Regions from separate parts of the Streptomyces sp. NPDC006512 genome, predicted to be linked through region 2. Evidence: riboswitches for the same ligand, from Rfam matches in the RefSeq annotation. Region 2 holds a riboswitch; the other holds the start of a gene.
What was found. A riboswitch is a leader RNA that binds a small molecule or an ion and turns the genes downstream of it on or off. The one in region 2 is predicted to bind S-adenosylmethionine.
Positions count from the first base shown of each region.

Region 1 (4,034 bases), on a different contig from region 2:
GCAACGTCCCGACCCGTACGGCCTTCGGTGTCGCCTGGATCGCGGAGTACATCGTGCTCCTCATCGGCGGCGGCAACGACATGTTCGCCCAGTACTTCCACCTGTCGATCAACTCGATCACCTGGTTCGTCCGGATCGGCTTCTTCGTCGTCCCGGTGCTCGCGTTCATCGCCACCAAGCGGATCTGCCTCGGCCTCCAGCGCCGGGACCGGGACAAGGTGCTGCACGGTCGCGAGACCGGCATCATCAAGCGCCTGCCGCACGGTGAGTTCGTCGAGATCCACGAGCCGCTCTCGCAGGGCAAGCTGCACACGCTCACCTCGTACACCACCTACGAGCCGATCGAGATCGGCCCGACGGTCGACGAGAACGGCGTCGAGCGCAAGGTGAAGGCCACCGAGAAGCTGCGCGCGAAGCTCAGCAAGGGCTTCTACGCCGAGGGCAACCAGATTCCGAAGCCCACGGTCGAGGAGTACAAGGAGATCCAGAGCGGCCACGGCCACCACTGATCTCCGGCATGACCGCTTGAGGGATTGATTTCGGTCAATCCTGGTGTCGCCACGGCGAGAGCCCCGTCCAGTGTCTGGACGGGGCTCTTTGCCGTCTCCGGGGCTGGATAGGCTGGTCTCCTTCCCATTCCCCCGTGGTATCCCGATGAGCAGCAGGAGCGGACCATGAACGTTGTGACCCCGGCAGGCGGCGACAGCGTGGCGGCCCGTGGCTGGCCGGGCGTCCTCGACGCCCTGCTGACCGGCCGGAACCTCGGTGCGGACGACACCGCCTGGGCGATGGAACGGATCATGCGGGGCGAGGCCACCGACGCGCAGATCGCCGGCTTCGTGGTCGCGCTGCGGGCCAAGGGGGAGACCGTCGCGGAGATCAACGGCATGGTGCGCGCCATGTACGAACACGCCAACCTGATCGAGGTGGCGGGCCGGGCGGTGGACATCGTCGGCACCGGCGGCGACGGCGCCAAGACGGTCAACATCTCGACCATGTCGGCGATCGTGGTGGCCGGCACGGGCGCGAAGGTCGTCAAGCACGGCAACCGGGCGGCGTCCTCCGCGAGCGGTTCCTCCGACGTGCTGGAGAAGCTCGGCGTCAACCTCGACCTCACCCCCGCCCGGGTGGTGGAGGTCGTCGAGGAGGCCGGGATCACCCTCTGCTTCGCGGTGAAGTTCCACCCGGCGCTGCGGCACGTGGCGGCCGCCCGCAAGGAGCTGGGCATCCGGACGACCTTCAACTTCCTAGGTCCCCTGACCAACCCGGCCAAGGTGCGGGCCCAGGCGACGGGCGTGGCCGATCCGCGGGTGGCCCCCATCATGGCGGGGGTGCTGGCCGAGCGGGGCTCGTCCGCGCTGGTGTTCCGCGGCGACGACGGCCTCGACGAGCTGACCACCACGGCCACCTCGCGCGTGTGGTGGGTCCGGGACGGTTCGGTGACCGAGTCGACGTTCGACCCGCGCGACATCGGAATCCCGCTCGTCGACGTGTCGCAGCTGCGGGGCGAGGACGCCTCGTACAACGCCGATGTGGCCCGCCGGCTGCTGGCGGGCGAGAGCGGCCCCGTCCGTGACGCCGTACTGCTGAACTCGGCCGCCGCCCTGGTCGCGCTGGACCCGGGGACGGGCTCCCTGGAGGAGCAGCTCGCGGCCGGCGTGACCCGGGCGGCCGAGTCCATCGACTCGGGTGCGGCGCGGGCCGCCCTGGACCGCTGGGTGGCCGCCAGCAACGCCTGAGCCCCACCCGTTTCGGCCAAGACCCCGGTCCGCATCGTGGACCGGGGTCTTGCGCACGGGAGATCGTGTGGCAGGATTCTGCCCAGGTCACGAGTGACAGCGTTTAGGCCCCGGCTTGCTGTCCGGCAACCCTCCTTCCGTGGCGGGGTGCCCCGGGTGATGACCAGGCCGTAGGCAGCGAGGTCTACGGCAAGCGCGGATCCCTCGACACCAGGGGTCCTGGTCTCTCGAGGAGCGTTTTCCGTGAGCAAGCGAATGCGATAGGGCGACTCCGCCCCCACTTCACCCCTCGGACCGGGTCCGCTTCCGTGCGCCCCGCGTCACTCCGAGGGCTTTCCCGTACCCCGGACGGCCGCAGAGCCGTACCCGCGTACGGGCACACCGAAGCCATTCAGCCCTGCCTGCCGGGAGATACCGCCATGTCCGCATCCCTGAACACCGCCGCCACCGACGCCACCGACGCCGCCACCGCCGGGGGCCCCGCCTGTGCCGAGCCGCTGGCCGTGCTCGGCCGGGACGTCACCGTCCCGCTCGTGACCGGCGGTGAGGTCACCTACGCCGCCCTGGACTACGCGGCCAGCGCCCCCGCGCTCCAGCGGGTCTGGGACGACGTGGCCGCGTACGCCCCGTACTACGGCAGCGTCCACCGCGGCGCCGGCTACCTCTCGCAGCTGTCCACGGACCTCTTCGAGCAGAGCCGGGTCACGGTCGCCGAGTTCCTCGACTGCCGGCCCTCGGACCAGGTGGTCTTCACCCGGTCCACCACCGACTCCCTCAACCTGCTCGCCGCGGTCCTCCCGGCCGGCTGCCAGGTCTTCGTCTTCGAGACCGAGCACCACGCCTCGCTGCTGCCCTGGACGGACGCGCGGGTCACCTACCTCAACGCCCCCCGCACCCCCGGCGAGGCCGTCGCCACCCTGGAGCGGGCCCTGGCCGACCGCGACCCGTACGGTCCCGCGCTGGTCTGCGTCACCGGCGCGTCCAACGTCACCGGTGAGCTGTGGCCCGTGAAGGAGCTCGCCGCCGCCGCGCACGCCCACGGTGCGCGGATCGTGCTCGACGCCGCCCAGCTGGCCCCGCACCACCCCGTCTCCGTCCGCGACCTGGACGTGGACTGGGTCGCCTTCTCCGGCCACAAGCTCTACGCCCCCTTCGGCTCGGGCGTACTCGCCGGCCGCGCGGACTGGCTCCAGGAGGCCGACCCGTACCTGGCCGGCGGAGGCGCCTCCCGCAAGGTGGCCCGCCGCGAGGACGGCGGCGTCGACGTCGAGTGGCACACCACCGCCGCCCGCCACGAGGCCGGCTCCCCGAACGTCATCGGTGTCTACTCCATCGCCTCCGCCTGCAAGGCCCTCACCGAGGCGGGCTTCGACGGTCTCGTCGCCCGGGAGCGCCACCTCATCGCCAGGGTCCGCGAGGGCCTGGCCGAGGTCCCGGCGGTCCGCGTCCTGTCCCTCTTCGGGGACGACGCCCCGCGCGTCGGCGTCATCTCGTTCGTGGTCGACGGCTGGAACAGTTCGCACTTCGCCGCCGCCCTGTCCGCCGAGTACGGCATCGGGGTGCGCGACGGACTCTTCTGCGCCCACCCGCTGGTGCGCACGCTGCTGGGCAGCGAGCCGCAGGAGCCGGGGGAATGCGGTGCCCCCGAGGCGGCGCCGGGGGAGCGTTCGCTGAACGCCATCCGCGTCAGCTTCGGCGCCGGCACCCCCGACGAGCACGTGGAGCGCTTCGTCCGCGCGGTGCGGGAACTCGTCGCGGACGGCGCCAAGTGGCAGTACCGCACCGAAGAGGGCCGCTGCGTCCCGGCCGTCTGACGGCCGGCACCAGCGGCCGGCGGGCGCTACGCGTCGAGGCCGATCGCGAACGCCGCTTCCAGGTCGTGCTGGGAGTAGGTGCGGAACGCGACGTGGGTGTCCGTCGCCTCGACGCCCGGGATCTTGCTGATGCGGCCCGGGATGATGTCCGCGAGGTTCTCGTGGCGGGCCACGCGGACCAGCGCGATCAGGTCGTACGTTCCCGTGACGGAGTAGACCTCGCTGACGCTGTCCAGCTGCGCGATGGACTCGGCGATCTCGGGGATGCGGTCCACGCTGGTCTTGATGAGCACGATCGCGGTGATCACGGTTGGCTGTCTCCCTCGCCGGCAGTCACTGGTCGCCTCACTCTAGTCGTACGCCGATAACGGGCCCACGCGTAGAGGAAGCCGAGCGAGAAGCCCACCACGTGGGCCAGGTAGGCGACTCCGGGGCCGCTCCCCGCGCGGTGCGCCGCCAGCCACTGGAGCCCGAACCAGAA
Region 1 is NZ_JBEXPG010000038.1:12,045-16,078, forward strand. It holds gene ABZZ17_RS25155 (ubiquinol-cytochrome c reductase cytochrome b subunit) at 1-509, shown strand, start outside; gene trpD (anthranilate phosphoribosyltransferase) at 675-1,739, shown strand; SAM riboswitch class IV at 1,825-1,941, shown strand; gene ABZZ17_RS25165 (aminotransferase class V-fold PLP-dependent enzyme) at 2,159-3,553, shown strand; gene ABZZ17_RS25170 (Lrp/AsnC ligand binding domain-containing protein) at 3,580-3,861, opposite strand; gene ABZZ17_RS25175 (rhomboid family intramembrane serine protease) at 3,858-4,034, opposite strand, start outside.
Region 1: linked by a shared signal. The riboswitch ahead of ABZZ17_RS25165 (aminotransferase class V-fold PLP-dependent enzyme) and the one ahead of thrC (threonine synthase) in region 2 are both predicted to bind S-adenosylmethionine.

Region 2 (4,034 bases):
TCCCGCCCCTGTCGACAGGACCAGCGCGCAGCCCGCCTCCGACACCACCGGGATCTCCTTCGCGACGAGGTTCATGCCGTCCCGGACCGGGTTCACGAGCGCCACGTCCGCCAGCCGGTACGCCGCCAGGGAGCGCGTGAAGTCGTCCTTCACCGACACGAGCACCGGCTGCCAGTCCTCCGTGCCGAACTCCGCGTTGATCTCCTGCGCCAGCTCCGCGACCGCCGCCGTGTAGTCCCGGTACACCTTCAGGTCCTGCCGCGACGGGTACGCGGACGCCAGGTGCACCACCGCGCCGCGCCACTCGGGGTGCCCGGTGAGCAGCTCCCGGTAGGCCAGCAGGCCGCGCAGGATGTTCTTCGACAGCTCGGTGCGGTCCACGCGGACGATCGTCTTGCGGCCCGCGACCTCCGCCCGCAGCCCCGCCAGCTTGTCGTCGACCTCCGGCCGGTGCGCCAGCGCCCGCAGGTCGTCCCCGTCCACGCCCAGCGGGAACACCCGCACCTCCGTCCGCCGGTGCCGCACCGGCCCCAGCGGGGACTTCTCGACGTACCGGGACTCCGCCGCGGACTTCGGCTCCGCGACGCCCCGCTCGTCGTCCAGCCGCGCGCAGCCGAGGAAGCGGTCCGCCCAGGCCCAGGTGTGGAAGCCCACCACGTCCGCGCCGAGCATCCCCCACAGCAGGTCCCGCCGGACGTCGTCCGGGAGCATGTCCAGGTACTCGGACGAGGCCCACGGCGTGTGCGTGAAGTGCGAGATCCGCAGGTCGGGCCGCAGCTCGCGGAGCGCTCCCGGCACCAGCGCCAGGTGGTAGTCCTGGACGAGGACCGACGCGCCCTGCGCGGCCTCCTCCGCCAGCGCCTCGGCGAAGGCCCGGTTGTAGGCGGCGTACGACTGCCACTGCCGCCGGAACTCCGCGTCGAAGGCCGGCTCGCGCGGGACGTCGTACAGGTGGTGGTGGGTGAACCAGAGCACCGAGTTGGCGATGCCGTTGTACGCGTCGTCGTACACCCCCGGATCGATGTCGAGCATCCGCACGCCCGGCTCGGACACGCCCCGGCGGACCGCCTCCCGGTCGGCGTCGGACAGGGCCGCGCAGATCCACAGGGCCTCCGGCTGCCGCGCGAGGGCCGCGGAGAGGCCGGAGACGAGACCGCCCCCGCCGCGCCGGGTACTGAGCGTGCCGTCCTGTTCGAGGGCGTACGAGAGCGGGCCGCGGTTCGCGGCGACGAGTACCTGAGAAGCCTGAGAAGCCATGCGGCCAACCTAGCCAGGCCCGCCCCCGGTCAAACGCGTGTACGCCGAGCGCGGCGAGGATCATTCCCGGCCCGGACCCCCGGTCAGGCCACGCGGCGCCCCGCGTACTCCTTGATCTCCACCATCGGCGGCCGCTCCTCGGTGTCCACCGGATAGGTGCGCGGAACGAACCCGTCCGGCCCCCGCTCGAACTGCGTCAGCTCCGGCCGCACGAGGTGCCCGCGCGAGAGCCGCAGCTGCGCCGTGCGGTAGATCGCGGCGGCCATCCGGCCCAGTGCCTGCCCGTCCTGGTGCCGGTGCAGCCGGACCCCGACGTCGACCTGGGCCAGCGCGTCCAGCCCGACCGTGTGCAGCGCGTCCACGAGCAGCCCCAGCTCCACCCCGTACCCGACGGGGAACGGCAGCCGCTCCAGCAGGGAGCGCCGTACGGCGTACTCGCCGCCCAGCGGCTGCACGAAGCCGGCCAGCTGCGGCCAGTGCAGGTTGAGGAGGGGCCGCGCGACCAGCTCGGTGACCCGGCCGCCCTGGCCGGGGGCGTCCCCCAGCGGGCGGTCGTACATCGCCTTGACGAACTGGACCTGCGGATCGGTGAGCAGCGGGCCCACGATCCCGGACACGAACGCCGCCGAGAAGTCCCGCAGGTCGGCGTCCACGAAGCAGACGACCTCGCCGCTCGTGGCGAGCAGCGAGCGCCACAGCACCTCGCCCTTGCCGGGCAGCGCGGGCAGCCGCGGCAGGATGTCGTCGCGGTGCACCACCCGGGCGCCGGCCTCGGCCGCGACCTTCGCCGTACGGTCCGTCGAGCCGGAATCGATCACCACGAGCTCGTCGACGAGGGGGATCGGCGGGCCCTCGATCAGGTCGCGCCGGATCACCTCGACGATCCGCCCGACGGTGGCCTCCTCGTCGAGGGCGGGCAGCACCACGCTGACCGTCGTGCCCGCCGCCCGTTTCCGGTCGAGCAGCTGGTCGAGCGGTCGGTCGGCTGCGGACCAGGAGCGGGCGGCCAGCCAGCGCTCCACCTCTTCCAGCACTCTCGGGACTCCCTGCTTCATCGGTGGTTTGGACCGAAAAGTGATCCATCTCGCGGTTCGGACGGCTGTCTCAACCACCCGGACCTTCGGTTACAGTCTTGAACAACGCGAAGGACCACCGCATGCCGGGGGTCCCGCGTACAAACGCCCGGACGCGCCCTGCGCGCCGCCCGGTGCCATACCGCTCATCCAGAGGGGCAGAGGGATACGGCCCGTTGAAGCCCCGGCAACCCTCCAGTCGGTTCTCGCGATGCGTCTGAGACGCACTCCCGCGGGGTCCCCGGCTAGGGAAGGTGCCAATTCCGTCTCATGGCGAAGTGCGCCATGGGGAAGATGAGGAGAAAGGGCCTCGCCATCATGGCTGCACAGACCGTCGCCACCTCTGCCGACCTGGATTCCGTGGATCTCGGACCCGCCACCGGCCTTTCCTGCCGCGAGTGCGGTACCCGCTTCGAGCTCGGTCCCATTTTCGCCTGCGCCGAGTGTTTCGGACCGCTGGAAGTCGCCTACGAGCTGCCCCTCGGGAACCCCGAGGCCCTGCGCGCCGCGATCGAGGCCGGCCCCGACAACATCTGGCGTTACGCCCCGCTGCTGCCCGTCCCGGCGGACGTGGCCTCCAAGCCCAGCCTGAACCCGGGCTTCACCAAGCTCGTGGACGCCGCGAACCTGGCCAAGGAGCTCGGCGTCACCGGCAAGCTGTACGTCAAGGACGACTCCGGCAACCCGACGCACTCCTTCAAGGACCGTGTCGTGGCCATCGCCGTCGAGGCCGCCCGCGCCTTCGGCTTCACCACCCTGTCCTGCTCCTCCACGGGCAACCTGGCCGGCGCCGTCGGCGCCGCGGCCGCCCGCGCCGGCTTCCGCTCCTGCGTGTTCATCCCGCACGACCTGGAGCAGGGCAAGGTCGTCATGGCCGGTGTCTACGGTGGCGACCTGGTCGGCATCGAGGGCAACTACGACGACGTCAACCGGTTCTGCTCCGAGCTCATCGGCGACCCGCTGGGCGAGGGCTGGGGCTTCGTCAACGTCAACCTGCGGCCGTACTACGGCGAGGGCTCCAAGACCCTCGCCTACGAGATCTGCGAGCAGCTCGGCTGGCGGCTGCCCGACCAGATCGTCATCCCGATCGCGTCCGGCTCCCAGCTGACGAAGATCGACAAGGGTCTCCAGGAGCTGATCAAGCTCGGTCTCGTCGAGGACAAGCCGTACAAGATCTTCGGCGCCCAGGCCGAGGGCTGTTCCCCGGTGTCCACCGCCTTCAAGGCCGGGCACGAGGTGGTCCGCCCGCAGAAGCCGAACACCATCGCCAAGTCCCTGGCGATCGGCAACCCGGCGGACGGCCCGTACGTCCTGGACATCGCCCGGCGCACCGGCGGCTACGTCGAGGACGTCAACGACGAGCAGGTCGTCGAGGCCATCAAGCTCCTCGCCCAGACCGAGGGCATCTTCGCCGAGACCGCGGGCGGCGTGACCGTCGGCGTCACGAAGAAGCTGATCGAGAACGGGCAGCTGGACCCGGCGCTGACCACCGTGGTCCTGAACACCGGCGACGGCCTCAAGACCCTGGAGGCGGTGGCCGCCGACAGCGGCCAGACCGCCACGATCCGCCCGAGCCTGGACGCCTTCCGCGCCGCCAACCTCGCCTGACCTCCACCACGACACCCGGAAAGGCGGTAGCGCCATGAGCGTCAACGTCCGCATCCCCACCATCCTGCGCACCTACACCGGCGGCGTGGCCGAGGT
Region 2 is NZ_JBEXPG010000018.1:117,797-121,830, reverse strand. It holds gene ABZZ17_RS15205 (trehalose-6-phosphate synthase) at 1-1,257, opposite strand, end outside; gene ABZZ17_RS15200 (glucosyl-3-phosphoglycerate synthase) at 1,341-2,291, opposite strand; SAM riboswitch class I at 2,474-2,631, shown strand; gene thrC (threonine synthase) at 2,649-3,938, shown strand; gene ABZZ17_RS15190 (ubiquitin-like small modifier protein 1) at 3,973-4,034, shown strand, end outside.